Regions from separate parts of the Pseudoalteromonas sp. Xi13 genome, predicted to be linked through region 3. Evidence: predicted binding sites of a transcription regulator. Region 3 holds the regulator's gene; each other region holds the start of a gene.
What was found. Region 3 encodes MetJ, which represses methionine synthesis genes. Its sites were predicted from a motif close to TAGACGTCTAGACGTCTA; they were not measured.

Region 1 (3,275 bases), 1.2 Mb from region 3:
ACTGCTACGCGGCGTGTAACGGCTGCCGGTAGTACGCTTTCTTTGTACTGTGCGCTTTGCTCTTCAAATACATCAGTACATGGCATAGATACAACACGTACCTTTTTACCTTGGCTGCGTAGCTCTACTGCAGAGTCTTGTGCTAGTTGCACCTCAGAACCTGTTGCAATAATAATTAGCTCTGGCTCGCCGTCACAGCTAAGGATGTAACCACCCTTTTTAACATCTGCTAATTGCTGAGCGTCACGCGCTTGTTGCTCAAGGCCTTGGCGAGTAAAGATAAGTGATGTAGGACCGTCTTTACGCTCAATAGCTTGTTGCCATGCAATTGCCGACTCAACTTGGTCACACGGGCGCCAGTTGTATAAGTTTGGCGTTAAACGCATGCTAGCAATTTGCTCTACCGGTTGGTGAGTTGGACCGTCTTCACCTAGGCCGATTGAATCGTGCGTGTATACAAAAATGCTTGGTTGCTTCATTAGTGCAGCCATACGTACCGCATTTTTTGCGTATTCAACAAACATTAAGAACGTTGCACCGTAAGGAATAAAACCTTTATGAAGGGCAATACCATTCATAATTGCCGACATACCAAACTCACGTACACCGTAGTAAACGTAGTTACCGCTTGCATCGTCTGCAGTTAGCCCTTTAGAGCCATCCCAAATTGTTAAGTTTGATCCAGCTAAATCGGCTGAGCCCCCCATGAACTCTGGTAATAACGGGCCAAATGCATTTAATGCATTTTGCGACGCTTTACGAGATGCAGGGTTTGCAGGGTTTGCTTGTAGTTGCTCTATGTATGCTTGAGATTTTTCAGCCCAATCGCCTGGAAGTTCGTTATTAATACGGCGCTTATATTCAGCTGCAAGCTCTGGGAATGCCTTTGCGTATGCTGCAAATTTTTCGTCCCAGCTAGATTCAAGCTGTTGACCTTTTTCTTTGCTATCCCACTGTGCGTAAATATCATCAGGGATTTCAAATGCACCGCCAGACCAGCCTAAAAATTCGCGAGACGCTGTAATTTCGTCATCACCTAATGGCGCACCGTGACAATCGTGGCTACCAGATTTGTTAGGTGAACCGTAACCAATCACTGTTTTACAACAAATTAGCGATGGTTTGTCAGTAACACTTTGAGCCTCTGCTATTGCAGCACTAACAGCATCGCTGTCGTGGCCATCAACGTCACTTATTACATGCCAGCCGTACGCTTTAAATCGTGCTGGTGTATCGTCGCTAAACCAACCTTCTACTTCACCATCGATTGAAATACCGTTGTCATCCCAAAAAGCCACTAACTTGCCAAGGCCTAATGTGCCAGCAAGTGAACATGCTTCATGAGAAATACCTTCCATTAAACAACCGTCACCCATAAATGCATATGTGTAGTGATCAACAATGTCGTGGCCTTCACGGTTAAATTGTGCAGCAAGCGCTTTTTCAGCAATCGCCATACCTACCGCATTTGTGATCCCCTGACCTAGTGGGCCCGTAGTAGTTTCAATTCCTGGTGCATAACCGTACTCAGGGTGGCCTGGCGTTTTAGAATGCATTTGACGGAAGTTTTTAATTTCATCAAGTGGTAAGTCGTAACCAGTTAGGTGCAATAGAGAATAGATAAGCATTGAACCGTGGCCATTTGAAAGAATAAATCTGTCACGGTCAGCCCACTCTGGATTAGTTGGATTATGCTTTAGATAATCGCGCCATAATACTTCTGCGATATCGGCCATGCCCATAGGGGCTCCAGGGTGGCCAGATTTGGCCTTTTGTACTGCGTCCATTGACAAGACGCGAATAGCATTTGCAAGTTCTTTGCGAGATGGCATGAATTCTCCTACCTTTATGTGTATTTGCGCGGGTACTTATGTGTTCGTTAATACCCTTAAGTAACTTAAGAGCTGTTATAGCAACCATTCTTACTTAATGTGGGTGCAGTGTGCAATTAAAAACCCCATAAAAATGGGCTATTATGAATATTTTTTAAGACCAAAAAGTTATTACTCATTTTATTTAGACGTCTAGGCGTAAAAACACTATGCAAGGTGTTTTGTTTTAGATAAAATACGCCCCTTAATTTTTTAGCGCTAATACCGACGTTTGTGAAGCGCAATATTTGTGAGCAGAAATACAATGGCAAAACATTTATTTACTTCTGAATCTGTTTCTGAAGGTCATCCGGATAAAATCGCCGATCAAATCTCTGATGCGGTACTTGATGCTATCCTAGAGCAAGACTCTCATGCCCGTGTTGCGTGCGAAACTTACGTAAAAACCGGTATGGTTATGGTTGGTGGTGAAATTACCACTAGCGCATGGGTTGATATTGAAGAAATTACACGTAAAACAGTACGTGAAATTGGCTACACGCATTCAGACATGGGTTTCGATGCAGACTCGTGTGCAATTTTAAACACAATTGGTAAGCAGTCTCCTGATATTAACCAAGGTGTTGACCGTACTAGCCCAGAAGAACAAGGTGCTGGCGACCAAGGCTTAATGTTTGGTTATGCATGTAACGAAACAGAAGTACTAATGCCTGCGCCAATTACTTACTCACACCGTTTAGTACAGCGCCAAGCGCAAGTACGTAAAAGCGGCGAGCTTAACTGGTTACGCCCAGATGCAAAATCTCAAGTAACTTTTGCATACGAAAACGGCAAGCCAGTAGGTATTGATGCAGTTGTGCTTTCTACTCAGCACGCTGAAGAAATTTCGCAAAATGACTTAGTAGAAGCCGTGATGGAAACCATCATTAAGCCGGTACTTCCTGCAGAGCTTATTACTAGCGCGACTAAATTTTTCATTAACCCAACGGGTCGCTTTGTAATTGGCGGACCTATGGGCGACTGTGGTTTAACAGGTCGTAAAATCATCGTAGATACATACGGCGGTATGGCACGTCACGGTGGTGGTGCTTTCTCAGGTAAAGATCCATCAAAAGTTGACCGCTCAGCTGCATACGCTGCACGTTACGTTGCTAAAAACGTAGTTGCGGCTGGCCTTGCTGATAAGTGTGAGCTACAAGTATCTTACGCAATTGGTGTAGCAGAGCCTACCTCTATCAGCGTTGAAACCTTTGGTACAAGCAAGCTTGAAGAAGGTCGTTTAATTGAGCTTATTCGTGAGCACTTTGACCTACGCCCTTACGGCTTAATTCAAATGCTTGATTTAGAGCGCCCAATTTACCAACCAACAGCGGCATACGGTCACTTTGGTCGTGACGAATTCCCATGGGAACGTACAGATAAAGCAGACGCACTTCGCGCAGC
Region 2 (3,275 bases), 630 kb from region 3:
ATTTATGAAGCCCGATTTGCCCCAGTCTATAATCTCTTTCGCCATGTCCTCTGCTTCTAGGTCGTACTCACCAAACTCATTCGGTAAACCTGCATTTGGGTGTACTGAGGTAAATGTTTCGCATACGCGCGAAAGTTCCTCTACGTATTGGCGAAGTAAATCTGGCCCTAGAGCGCAGTTAAGGCCTATAGAAAGCGGCTTAATATGGCGAATAGAGTTATAAAATGCTTCGGTGGTTTGCCCCGAAAGCGTACGCCCAGAGGCATCGGTAATTGTGCCTGAGATCATTACAGGTAATGTGCGCCCTGCTTGCTCAAACGCTTCTTCTACTGCGAATGAGGCCGCTTTTGCATTTAGCGTGTCGAAAATGGTTTCGATAAGTATTAAATCGGCGCCGCCTTCCATTAATGCAAGGGTAGACTCAACATACGCAGTAACCAGCTTATCAAAGGTAATATTACGATAGCCTGGGTCGTTTACATCTGGCGAAATTGAGCAGGTTTTAGAGGTTGGCCCTAACACACCGGCTACGTAGCGTGGTTTTTCTGGGTTTTTAGCGGTGAACTCGTCACATATTGCGCGTGCGAGTTTTGCCGACTCTAGGTTTACTTCACGGCTTATGCTTGCCATGTCGTAATCTTCCATCGAAATGGTGGTTGAGTTAAAGGTATTGGTTTCAATAATGTCTGCACCGGCGGCTAAAAAGCTGCGGTGTATATCGGCAATTAACTCAGGTTTTGTAAGGCTTAATAAATCGTTATTGCCTTTAATTAGTACGTGCCAGTCTTTAAAGCGCTCGCCTCGGTAGTCTTCTTCTTCAAGCTTGTGAGTTTGGATCATGGTGCCCATGGCGCCATCTAAAATTAAAATACGCTCTTTTAATGCAGCGCTTAATTCGCTGTGTTTATTATTGTTTTGCACGTTATTCGGCATAGTTGTTAGTCCTCACATCTTGGCTAACTAAATTAATATCATAAGGGGTCGTTTGGTACACGTAGTAATTTAACCAGTTCGAAAACAGCAAAAAGGCATGGCTTTGCCACGTTTTTGACGGCTTTTTGCTTGCGTCGTTATCTGGAAAATAGTTTTCGGGTTTTGGCGCATCAGGGCTTTTTTGTAAGTCTCGCTCGTACTCTGCTTTTAGTGTGTCGGCATCGTATTCTGGGTGGCCGGTTATAAACACTTGGCTGCCCGACTTATTTTTCATTAAGTAAGCGCCTACTTTTTCTGAGCCAGCCAGCACGACTATATCGTCGCAGGCATTTATTTTATTTATATCTATGTGGCCATAACGTGAGTGCGGCACTAAAAAGGTGTCGTCAAAGCCACGAGTAAGTGCCCCGTGATCAAAGTAACACTGGTGAGTAAACACACCACAAAGTTTATCTTCTTTTAAATCGCGTTTTAAATTGTAACGGTGATACAGCGCCGCATGCGCCGCCCAGCACGAAAACAGCGTAGAGGTAACGTGCTGCTCTGCCCAATCAATAATCACTTTTAGCTCATCCCAGTACGCAACATCGTCGTATTCAAGGTGTGCGAGTGGCGCGCCGGTAACAATTAGCGCATCGTAGTTATTGTCTTTCACTTCTGAAAAATAACGGTAAAAGGTATCTAGGTGCTCTTCTGAGTTGCTACTGCTGCGGTGCGTATCTAGGCGCAATAACTCTACATTTACTTGCAAAGGAGAATTGGCAAGCAAACGAATAAACTGCACTTCGGTTTCTACTTTATTAGGCATTAAATTTAAAATAGCCAAACGCATAGGACGAATTTCTTGCGTTTTTGCGCGACTTTTTGGCATTACAAACACGTTTTCTTCACGTAAACGGGCAATAGCCGGTAGCTCGTCTTTCACTGTAATTGGCATATTTTTTACTCCTACTCATAAAAACCGAGAATTTATACGCTCTCATTATGAACAGTATGCTAAAAATATCAACCTCTAGATGTATAGATGTCTAAATGAAATTTATTCATGATTTTATACTTTATCAACCTGCAGCCATTAGCGCTTTAAAACCCGCCATTCGTTGACTGTTTCACCCGTGAGCCACTACAATACAACATTGAAATTTTTATTATTATTTGAAGGCTTTCCTCCATGGTTTTACCTGATAAGTTTATATTCTCGATGAGTCGAGTATCTAAAGTTGTGCCACCTAAGCGCACAATTTTAAAAGATATTTCGTTGCACTTTTTCCCTGGCGCTAAAATTGGTGTGCTAGGTTTAAATGGTGCTGGTAAATCTACATTACTTCGCATTATGGCCGGTGTTGATCAAGACTTTGAAGGTGAAGCTCGCCCTCAACCTGGTACTAAAATTGGTTACTTACCGCAAGAGCCAGTACTGGATGAAAGCAAAACAGTACGCGAAATAGTTGAAGAAGCTGTTGGCGAAGTAAAACATGCCCTTAATCGCCTTGACGAAGTGTACAACGAGTACGCAATGGAAGACGCTGACTTTGACGCCCTAGCAAAAGAGCAAGGCGAGCTTGAAGCAATCATTCAAGCGCACGATGGTCACAACATCGATAACGTTTTAGAACGCGCTGCTGATGCACTTCGTTTACCTGAGTGGGATGCTAAAATTGAGCACCTTTCAGGTGGTGAGCGCCGCCGTGTTGCTATTTGTCGTTTATTACTCGAAAAGCCAGATATGCTTATTCTCGATGAGCCTACTAACCACTTAGATGCTGAGTCGGTTGCTTGGCTTGAGCGCTTCTTACATGATTACGAAGGCACTGTTGTGGCGGTAACGCATGACCGTTACTTCCTTGATAATGTAGCTGGCTGGATACTAGAGCTTGACCGTGGTGAAGGTATTCCGTGGGAAGGTAACTACTCTTCTTGGCTTGAGCAAAAAGATGCGCGCTTACAACAAGAGCAAAAATCTGAAAAAGCACGTCAAAAATCAATTGCTCAAGAACTTGAGTGGGTACGTTCAAACCCTAAAGGTCGCCAAGCTAAGTCTAAAGCGCGTATGGCGCAGTTTAGTGAGCTACAGCAGTCTGATTACCAAAAGCGTAACGAAACTAACGAGCTATTTATTCCACCTGGCCCGCGTTTAGGCGACCAAGTACTTGAAGTTAATAACTTACGTAAGAGTTTTGGCGACCGCGTTTTAATCGACGATTTAAGCTTTAGTATGCCAAAAGGCGCGATTGTGGGCATTATTGGTGCCAATGGCGCGGGTAAATCAACCCTATTTAAAATGCTAAGCGGCGAAGAGCAACCAGATAGCGGCAGCATTAGCGTAGGTGAAACTGTAGAGC
Region 3 (3,275 bases):
CGAAACCAATGTATCGGTGGTTTTACCCGCAGCAGATACAACCACGCAATCGCCAGGCTGTGTGTGGCCAATAATTATTTTTGCCACACTTTGATAGCGCTCGCCCGAGCTTAAGCTCGAGCCGCCAAATTTATGTACACTTTTTACCATACTCAATCACCACAAAGCTGGATGAGCAGCCTGCTGCTTTACATCACCATTGGCATTGCCTGCAGCTTTACCAACACGCCCTACATTTTTATTTTGACCAGGTTTAACTAAGTTAAATACACGTTCAAAATCAGCCAGTAGGTCTTCTACATCTTCAATACCGACCGAAATACGAATTAGCGTATCGCCCACACCCGCCTCTAAACGTGCTTGAGCTTCCATACCTGCGTGAGTCATGGTCGCAGGATGACAAATTAAACTCTCAACCCCACCTAACGATTCTGCTAAGCTAAATTCTTTAAGGCTCGTTAAAAACGCCGCTGCATCATCTACATCGCCTTTAATATCAAAACTAACCATACCACCAAACCCAAGCTGTTGGGCTTTAGCAAGCGCATGTTGAGGATGCGATTCAAGGCCTGGGTAGTAAACTTGGCTAACATACTCAGAGCTTTCTAAGTATTTAGCAATTGCCAGGGCATTTTCTTGGTGCTGTTTTAAACGCACATTTAAAGTACGTAAACCACGTAACGTTAAATAGCTATCAAATGGTGCGCCGGTAATACCAATGTTATTGGCCCACCAAGCAAGCTCATCACCAAGCTCTTGTGTTGCAGCAACAACTGCACCGCCTACAACATCAGAATGGCCGTTTATATATTTAGTGGTTGAGTGCACAACAATATCTACGCCAAACTTAATTGGGTTTTGTAATGCCGGTGATAAAAAGGTGTTATCGGCGGCCACTAATGCACCGCACTGTTTTGCTATATCCGTCACGGCTTTAATATCCGTTAGGCGCAGCACAGGGTTACTTGGTGTTTCTATCCAAATTAATTTAGGTTTAATGGTTAAAATTTGTTCTAGGCTTTCTGGTTTAGTTAAATCAAGTACTTTAAGTTTAAGCAAGCCGCGCTTTTCTAACGACGTAAATAAACGGTAGCTGCCGCCATAACAATCGTGAGGAATAACCAATGTATCATCGTTATTTAATAGCTGTGTGGCTAAGTGCACTGCTGCCATGCCCGTAGCAGTAATAATTCCGCGTGCGCCACCTTCAAGTTCTGCTAAAGTTTCAGCTAAAATATCGCGATTAGGATTACCACTGCGTCCATAGTCGTATGCGCGCTTAGTATCAAAATCGGCAAACGAATAAGTCGTCGATAAATAAATTGGCGGTACAACGGCGCCATGATGTTTATCGGCATCAACCCCATTTCGTACAGCAATGGTTGCTTTGTTTTTTTCGCTCATATTCGTCACCTGATTAATTTGGATGTTTAGACGTCTAAAAGAGTAAGTTATCCATTATAATAAGTCAAAGCATTTAAAGCTCTAGATGGCTAAAAATAACAGACGCGTAAAACTTCAAGAAAGCTGTATTTACTATTACAGCTAGCTTATTAAGATAGATTGCTATCTATTATTTGACTATCTTTTTTAAAACGATAGAATTTCACGCATATTTACACGCTTTTTACGCCGTGTGAGAAATTAATAATCTGAGGCAACGATACATCTTATGGCTAAATGGAATGGTGAGTATATTCACCCATACGCAGAACACGGGAAAAAATCAGAGCAAGTTAAAAAGATCACCGTTTCGATCCCGCTAAATGTATTAAAAGTATTAACTGATGAGCGTACACGTCGTCAAATAAACAACCTGCGTCATGCAACAAACAGCGAGTTACTATGCGAAGCGTTTTTGCATGCCTTTACAGGCCAGCCATTACCTAATGATGATGACCTACGTAAAGATAACGCAGAAAAAGTACCTGAAGAAGTTAAAAAAATAATGCAAGAAATGGGTTTAGAAGTGCCTATTTTAGACGAAGAATAAAACGTCTTTTTAAACAAAAAAACCTCAGCATGCTGAGGTTTTTTTGTTTAAGCGCTATAGATTACGCCATATAATTTTCCGGTAAGTCAATTTGTGCCACGCCCGATTCAACAGCAGCAATAGCAACCGCCTTGGCTATACGTGGTAATAAACGCGGGTCCATCGGTTTAGGAATAATGTAGTCTGCACCAAATTCGAGCTTTTCTACACCCGCTGCTTTTAATACTTGCTCAGGCACTGGCTCTTTAGCAATACTACGAATAGCTTCAACAGCGGCTATTTTCATTTCATCGTTAATTGCGCTTGCACGTACATCAAGTGCACCACGGAAAATAAACGGGAAACATAAAACATTATTAACTTGGTTAGGGAAATCAGAACGCCCCGTTGCCATAATTAAGTCTTTACGAGCACTATGCGCAAGCTCAGGTGCAATTTCAGGATCTGGGTTTGAACATGCAAACACCACTGGCTTATCAGCCATTAGTTTTAGATCTTCAGGTGCAAGTAAGTTAGGACCCGATACACCTACAAACACATCAGCATCAGCAATTACATCTTGTAGAGTACGTTTATCTGTATTGTTAGCAAAAAGCTGTTTGTATTCGTTTAAGTCATCGCGGCGAGTATGAATAACCCCTTTGCGGTCTAGCATATAAATATGTTCGCGCAGTGCACCACACTTAATTAACAGCTCCATGCAAGCAACCGCTGCAGCGCCTGCACCTAAACATACAATAATTGCATCTTCTATTGATTTGCCCTGCACTTCTAAGGCGTTAAGCATACCTGCTGCAGTTACAATAGCGGTACCGTGTTGGTCATCATGAAAAACCGGAATACTGCAACGCTCAATAAGTGCTTTTTCAATTTCAAAACACTCTGGCGCTTTAATATCTTCTAAGTTAATACCACCAAACGTATCGGCAATATTAGCCACTGTATTTATAAAGTCTTCGGTGGTGCGATGCTTAACTTCAATATCAATAGAATCTAGGCCAGCAAAACGTTTAAATAAAAGCGCCTTACCTTCCATAACAGGTTTAGAGGCTAATGGCCCTAAATTACCCAAACCTAAAATTGCCGTACCATTACTGATCACCGCAACCATATTACCTTTACCGGTATATTTATATGCATTGGCTGGGTCTGCTGCAATTTCGCGCACAGGCTCTGCAACACCGGGGCTGTATGCTAATGCTAAATCTTGCACCGTTTCGGCTGGTTTTGTTAGCTCAATGCTGATTTTGCCTGGAACGGGGTGAGAGTGGTAGTGTAATGC

Region 1: a site for MetJ is predicted at 2,018-2,035, ahead of metK (methionine adenosyltransferase). Genes of this name have one in related genera too.
Region 2: a site for MetJ is predicted at 1,947-1,964, ahead of metA (homoserine O-succinyltransferase). Genes of this name have one in related genera too.

The regions. Positions count from the first base shown of each region.
Region 1 covers NZ_CP034439.1:2,836,383-2,839,657, forward strand. Annotated here, with positions in the region: gene tkt (transketolase) at 1-1,832, opposite strand, end outside; gene metK (methionine adenosyltransferase) at 2,137-3,275, shown strand, end outside.
Region 2 covers NZ_CP034439.1:981,200-984,474, reverse strand. Annotated here, with positions in the region: gene EJ103_RS04435 (homocysteine S-methyltransferase family protein) at 1-933, opposite strand, end outside; gene metA (homoserine O-succinyltransferase) at 923-1,870, opposite strand; gene ettA (energy-dependent translational throttle protein EttA) at 2,105-3,275, shown strand, end outside.
Region 3 covers NZ_CP034439.1:355,646-358,920, reverse strand. Annotated here, with positions in the region: gene metL (bifunctional aspartate kinase/homoserine dehydrogenase II) at 1-150, opposite strand, end outside; gene metB (cystathionine gamma-synthase) at 157-1,404, opposite strand; gene metJ (met regulon transcriptional regulator MetJ) at 1,673-1,993, shown strand; gene EJ103_RS01600 (malic enzyme-like NAD(P)-binding protein) at 2,055-3,275, opposite strand, start outside.